One region of the Fictibacillus sp. B-59209 genome, then DNA from elsewhere that is predicted to be linked to it. Evidence: riboswitches for the same ligand, from Rfam matches in the RefSeq annotation. Region 1 holds a riboswitch; each other region holds the start of a gene.
The links. Region 1 has a riboswitch for S-adenosylmethionine ahead of P4361_RS01230 (alpha/beta hydrolase). Riboswitches for the same ligand answer to the same signal wherever they lie in the genome.
Positions count from the first base shown of each region.

Region 2: another riboswitch for S-adenosylmethionine. It lies ahead of mtnK (S-methyl-5-thioribose kinase); the one in region 1 lies ahead of P4361_RS01230 (alpha/beta hydrolase).
Region 3: another riboswitch for S-adenosylmethionine. It lies ahead of P4361_RS09270 (methionine biosynthesis PLP-dependent protein); the one in region 1 lies ahead of P4361_RS01230 (alpha/beta hydrolase).

Region 1 covers NZ_JARMMC010000003.1:11,115-13,391, forward strand. The annotation lists gene P4361_RS01225 (thermonuclease family protein) at 1-32, opposite strand, end outside; gene P4361_RS01230 (alpha/beta hydrolase) at 488-1,300, opposite strand; SAM riboswitch class I at 1,443-1,550, opposite strand; gene P4361_RS01235 (bile acid:sodium symporter family protein) at 1,916-2,277, shown strand, end outside.
Region 2 covers NZ_JARMMC010000018.1:506,374-508,650, reverse strand. The annotation lists gene mtnK (S-methyl-5-thioribose kinase) at 1-1,002, opposite strand, end outside; SAM riboswitch class I at 1,084-1,237, opposite strand; gene P4361_RS15440 (carbon-nitrogen family hydrolase) at 1,330-2,127, opposite strand; gene P4361_RS15435 (pyridoxal phosphate-dependent aminotransferase) at 2,213-2,277, shown strand, end outside.
Region 3 covers NZ_JARMMC010000014.1:53,021-55,297, forward strand. The annotation lists gene P4361_RS09265 (hypothetical protein) at 262-564, opposite strand; SAM riboswitch class I at 1,037-1,152, shown strand; gene P4361_RS09270 (methionine biosynthesis PLP-dependent protein) at 1,227-2,277, shown strand, end outside.

The DNA.
Region 1 (2,277 bases):
CTAGTCAGACTTTTTCTGCGTTTTTCTCTCAAGTTGATCTCCCCTTAATTTTTAGAACGTTCAAGTTGGTTGCCTGGTAAGGGTAATGAAGTTTACGGCGACGCGTCCATAATAAAAATACAAAAGCTATTATACTACGATATGGAATGCAGAAGGGGACAATGTGAAAGTTTTTTGCGGCTTTCTTAATTGAAAGATCAAAAAAGACCAAGCCCATTTGCTGTATCTTTCAAAGTGGAAAGAGATTCTGCAGCAGCTTAAAGACCACGAAGGTGCAGATTTTTTTAAAAAAAGGAAGATGAAGAAGTGAAAAAATTAGTTGCGGCAGTTATCCTGTTGTTGGCAAGTTTAGTATATGTGTTAGCGCGGCTCACACAAAAAACATTGTATCTGGACAGATTTTCGGTAAATGCGATAAACCCGGTCAGTTTTCATTGGAATACCATCGCTATCAATACAGGTGCCAGGCACCGCTTTTACACAAGTGTCAAAAGCCGGTGCCTGGCACCATCAAATTGGAATCATTTATGAGCCAATCGGAGGTTACAGTGATCAGTTCATTGAAGTGCATGATGGATGAGAAGGTATGGTTGGCGCCTTTAATAAGCCGAATCTTGCTTTTTCCACATGATCTTTTTTGTGTATTCTCAAAGAATTCCCCGCAATAATGGGCTGGAATTTCATTGTCGTCCGTTCCGTGAACGAGCAGCACATCACCGGAAAACTGTGATAGCTGGTCTAACGGATTGGAATTTTTGAGGGACTGCAGAAATTTTGTGGTCAGGGAATAACCTAAATGATCCACGAATCCTTTAATGAATAGATGGCTATATTCTTCTTCACCCACGATATTTACGATGTCATCAAACGGCCGTCCTACCGCAGACCAGAGGATTAACTGTTTAACCCTTTCGTCACGGGCCGCAGAGTGTACAGCGACTGCTCCTCCAAGGCTATGGCCAAGCAGGGTAATCTGGTCAGAATCAACGTTAGGAAGCTCCAAGGCAAAGCTAACGGCAGCGTATGTTTGGTCGATTAGATCTTCAAAGCTGTTTTCCCCATAATTCCCCTCACTCTCCCCGCAGCCCGAATAATCAAACCGAACTACAACAAATCCGTTCGAAGAAAGCTGCTGTGCCGTTTTAACAAACAATCGGTCCACACCAATCCGGTTGCTTGTAAATCCATGGCAAATAATAACGGCAGGGGATATCTTATTTTTGCTTAGCACGGATTTAGGATAATGCACGGTTGCGGTAAGCCTTTTTCCCTTCCAGTGTATACAGTCGTGTTTTTCCATATCACCAACTCCTCATTTAACGTTTATCATTTAAAATAACTATTCATATCTATTTAGTAGGAATTGATTCGATAAAAAACCCCTTCCTATGTTTATGGAAACATAAGAAGGGGTTGAAGAGACCGAAGAATGATCAACACAATTCTTATCTTCCAAGCAAAGAAGCTTGTTGAAATTGGCACAGTGCTCATAAAAGAGTCTGTTGCCGAGGTTTCTCAGGGTCAATTCCCTCCACCTCTCTGGATAAGAATATTTAATTTCATTTAATGTAAAATAGAATTAATAGTTTGTCAATTAAAAAATCTGTTTTGGACAGCTATCTCAAATGAGTATGCACACATCCTATGCACCTGGCGAGGAGAGGGATTCAAAAATATACAATAGCCTGCGCCTTTTTTGTAGGGTGCCAGGCACCTGAATTACACAAGTATGTAATTGCGGTGCCTGGCACAAGCAAACCCTTTAGTTCGCTCGTAAGCAAAATTCCAAGGATCACACTTGCGGGTGTAATAAATGGCATAAATCTTTCCAGCTGGTGGTTTAACTTTTCTAACACGATTAGCCTTCTTCCGTCTGAGTCTATTACTCTAATAGTATATTAATTTATATTATAAAATATTTAAGTTTGCAGCACTCATCATCCTGCATATCATAATGCCGATATGGGCGTGGGGAGTCGGGCACATTGCGTTTTCCTCGGATTCCCTTACCATAACCGGACTCGTATTGGCGATGGTCATACCGTGCGGCGTGACAAGCAGCATCTGGGTATCCATCTATCGGGGGAACAGCACCCTCGCGCTTTCCATTATATTGATTGATACACTATTATCGCCGATCGTCGTTCCTTACAGCCTATCACTGTTTGTCGGAGAAACCGTCTCCATTGATGAATGGTCCATGGTGAAGGACCTGTTGATTATGATCGTGATCCCATCTGTCATTGGCATGCTGCTCAATCATTGGACGAAGGGAGA
Region 2 (2,277 bases), on a different contig from region 1:
GCTATTTAAAATCTCTTCCTCAAATCCAGGAAGTTTGGTTGCAGACTCTACACCCTCTGTTTTCCACAGTTCTCTGTAACGGGCAGTGAAGGTTTCCCAAGTGTCTTTGATCACGCTGAGCAAATAGCTCTGATATTCTTCGCGCCTAAGAGAGTCAGAGATATGAAAGGACTGTGAGGCATGATTCAATGCAATATTGGCAAAAAAGTGGGCGATATCAAAGCCTTGAGGCCCATAATAAGCAAACTCGGAATCTATTAATTTTGTAGAAGTTTCGGTAACGAAAATACTTCCGGTATGGAGGTCACCATGCAACAGAGCCTCTGCACGCGTCAAAAATTTATATTTTAGAGAGGCAGCTCTCTGTTTGAGGAGAGTATCACTCCATAGTTCGGAAACGGCCTCCTTCAGCTCGGAAGGAAAATCGTTGGTGTCGATGTCATAAAACGGGTCAGTAAATACAAGGTCTTCGGTAATCTTGCAGAGTTCAGGGTTTGTAAACGTCTGGACAAGCTCTTTCTTCTCGAAAGGATGCAAGTAAAAATCACTCGTATAGAACAGGCTTTTGGCAATAAATGTGCCGATGTGCTGTGCGAGATGAGGATATTTGACCCCTTCGATCAGACCTTTCCGCAGAATCACGTGAGAAGATAAGTCTTCCATTACAGTGAGAGCGAGATCCTGGTCTGTATAAAAAACTTCTGGAACATGCTCAGGAGCAAATTCTGCTGATTTTATTAAAGAGCTGCTTTCAATCCTTGCCCTGTCCAGTGTAAGCGGCCAGCTTTCTCCCACGACTTTGGCATAGGGAAGTGCCTGCTTTACGATAATGGATTTACCTGTATCTTCTTCGATTAGCCGAAAAACAAGGTTAAGATTACCGTCACCAATCTCATTGACTTTAATGTTTTGATAATCAGATAACAGTTCGAGTTTTTGTGCCAGCTCCACCACGGTTTGTTCATTCAGTCGTTCGTAAGATTGTTTGAGGGTTGTTGCCATCTATACTACCTCCGGAATATTTTGTATGTAAAAAGGCCTCTTTTCTGTAAGAAAAGAGGCCTGGATGTATAGTTTCCACGCCTCTTATCTTGCAAAACAAAGTTTTGCTGGAATTAGCACCGTGCCATACTGGATCTCCAGGCTTCTAGTAATAGACGCCCCATTTCACAATGGTATTACGGTCGGTTGCTGGGTTTCATCGGGCCAAATTCCCTCCACCTGCTCTTGATAAGAGACAACAAATATAAAATTGTTAGAAAAAACAGAATGCAATAATAATTTACAATGGCAATCATACAATCTTATCCATTGTCTGTCAAATCTTTTTTAATAAAATTCTGGACGTCTGTCTTCAAACACAGGGATTCTGTTTCTTACTTCTTCAACAAGATCAGTGTCGACCTCAGCAAACAAAATGGTCTCTTCTTCTCCGTCTGTCTCTGCAATAATTTCTCCCCAGGGATCAATGACCATCGTGTGACCTGCGAAAGTGTTGTTCTTATCACTGCCGACCCGGTTGCATGCCACAACGTAGCATTGGTTCTCAATGGCTCTTGTTATTAGCAGGTTCCGCCAGTGGCTCAGCCGCTGCGCCGGCCACTCGGCAGGAACAAACAGGATAGAGGCGCCTTCAAGAATATGGGCGCGAATCCATTCAGGGAAACGGATATCATAGCAGATGACACCGGCAGCAGGAACGTTTTCCAGCATGAAATTTCCTTTGCGGGAGCCCGGAGCAATATATTTTTCTTCCTGCATTAGCCGGATCAGATGGAGTTTACTGTATTCGCCGGTCTGCTCACCTTTTCGGTTAAAGGCATACATGGTGTTATAGATTCCTTCATCCGTTTTCTTAGCGATGGAACCTGCAACAATGTTCACTTGGTATTTGCTGGCAAGGCCGCTCATTAATCGTTTGATCTCATCGCCGTTTGTATCTCCTATCTCATCTAACCTTTCTAGATCATAGCCTGTAGTCCACAGTTCAGGAAGAACAATCACATCAGGTTTTTTCATTGCTGCCTGTTCAATTCTTTCTGAAGCCCTCTTAATATTTTCCTTGGGATTGCCAAGCTGAATATCCATTTGAATCGCTGCAACAGTAAGTTTCATGCTATCCTCCATTAAAACGTTTTGACAGATTTTAATTAAGCGTATAACATAATTGATTAGAATTTCAAGAAAATTACGAAAGACAGGATGTGTAACCGTGAAACAATTTCAGCAAGCAGAAGCTTTATCGCGGCTGCCCGAACAATTTTTTGCAAAGCTGGT
Region 3 (2,277 bases), on a different contig from region 1:
AACGTAACAGGTTTATTGACGAGGGAGCTGCTTTCCAGTAATAATAATGGGTTCCCCAGCCATCAATAATGAATGCAAGGACCGAAGTGAAGGGGGTGACCAATAACACGAGTTTACATTTCTTATTTAAAAGAAATACACCTGCCAACCAAGGCAGCACCATATAAAGCAGATAAGAGGCCAACATGCCATCACCAAATTTATGACTTTGGTGATAGCATGTTTCATTTTCTTCGCTTTCATTCAAAACGAAGGGCATTTCTATTTTACAGGTGCAATAAAAAAGGAACAGTATTTTGAATTAATGAACAGTTGATGTAATCGAATATCCAGCTGTTCATCTATAGATTTCGGAATGGTTATCACTCCTTTTTTATTAATCTTTATATATTTGGCTCCCTTTACTTCGTTTATGGTATTGGCCTGAATGATGATTGAGTCGTCTTTTTTACATACAGTGAGGAGGTCATTTTCGGTTATATTAAATTCCTCTCTCCAAACGGCAGGCAGCAAGATGACACGATTTTTACCAGGCATATAGTATTTATCTGTCTCAACTATCAACTGTCAGACTCCCTTAATTAGTAGTTTTTAATAAATATTACCATTCCTAACATTTTTTCAAACTGATAAAAACGTTTCAATTTTACTTAGAAGATTTAGGTTAAAAGCTTTTAATTGCTTAATTTCTGTGCGTAAACCGACTATTTACCTGCGAATATGGTAAATGGAACCAGTGTTTTCTGAAAACCTCTTTAAATACAGGACTAAAATCATCTGGTGTAAATGTAATAAAGGTAGGTGCTGATTGAGAAAAACAAAAAAAGAAAAAAGTATCTCATCGTTTATCAGAAGAGTTAGCCCTTTTACTAAAGTACGTCCCGAGTTTTAACTTTCGAGTACCTTACCAATACAGCCGCCAATGTAATAAAAAGGTTAGTTGAAATTTTAAAAAAGCAATATTTTTTGAAATACCTATTGAAACATTCAGAATATTATTGTAGAGTATAAATTACAATTTGATACGTGATTTGTTTTCTTATCAAGAGAGGTAGAGGGAATGGCCCGATGATACCTCAGCAACCTTCAGCCGCGGATGGCTGAAAAGGTGCTAAATCCATCAAGTTCGTTAATGAACTTGAAAGATAAGAAGAACGACAATTGATATTTCTCAAAAGTCTTCTTCTTAGAAGGCTTTTTTTATTTTATTTATTAGGAGGATCTCCATGTATAAAACGGAAACAAAGCTTGCTCAGATCGGCAACCGAAGTGAAGACCGGACAGGATCAGTTAATCCGCCCGTTTATTTTTCAACCGCTTATCGCCATACCGGGATAGGAGAATCAAGCGGGTATGATTACATACGCACCGGCAATCCGACACGCCAGCTGCTTGAACAGGCGATCGCGGACCTGGAGGGAGCGGACCAAGGCTTTGCTTGCAGTTCGGGAATGGCCGCGATCGCCACCATCCTCTCCCTTTTTCAATCAGGGGATGAATGGATCGTATCCAGCGATTTATACGGCGGTACTTATCGGTTATTGGAAGAAGGCTATAAAAAATGGGGGCTGTCCTGTAAATACGCAGACACGGCGAATCCTCTTGAAATTAAACAGGCGATTACTGCGAATACCAAAGCGATTTTTCTGGAGACCCCGACAAATCCTTTAATGGAAACTTGTGATATCCAGGCGATTGCTTCTATTGGAAAGGAACATGGTCTCCTCGTGATTGTAGACAATACATTCTATACGCCTTTGCTTCAAAAGCCGATAGAACTTGGGGCAGATATCGTCATCCATAGTGCGACAAAATATCTTGGGGGACACAACGATGTACTCGCAGGACTCGTTGCTGCAAAAGGAGAAAAATTATGTGAAGAATTGTCCTATCATCATAATGCTACGGGTGCCGTTTTAAGCCCTTTTGACGCCTGGCTGTTGATGAGAGGCATGAAAACCTTGGCATTAAGGATGAAAAAGCATGAAGAAAACGCAAAGGCGGTCGTCGGTTTTCTCCAAGAACATGAAGCTGTTACGGATGTGCTTTACCCAGGAAAAGGTGGAATGATTTCCTTCCGGCTTCGTAACGAAGAATGGATTCCCTACTTTCTAAAAGGAATTTCACTGATCACATTTGCGGAAAGCTTGGGCGGTGTCGAAAGCTTCGTCACCTATCCGGCCACTCAGACCCATGCCGATATTCCGGATGACATTCGCATCAAGCGAGGGGTGTGCAACCGGCTCCTTCGGCTGTCTGTTGGAATTGAAGATGAAA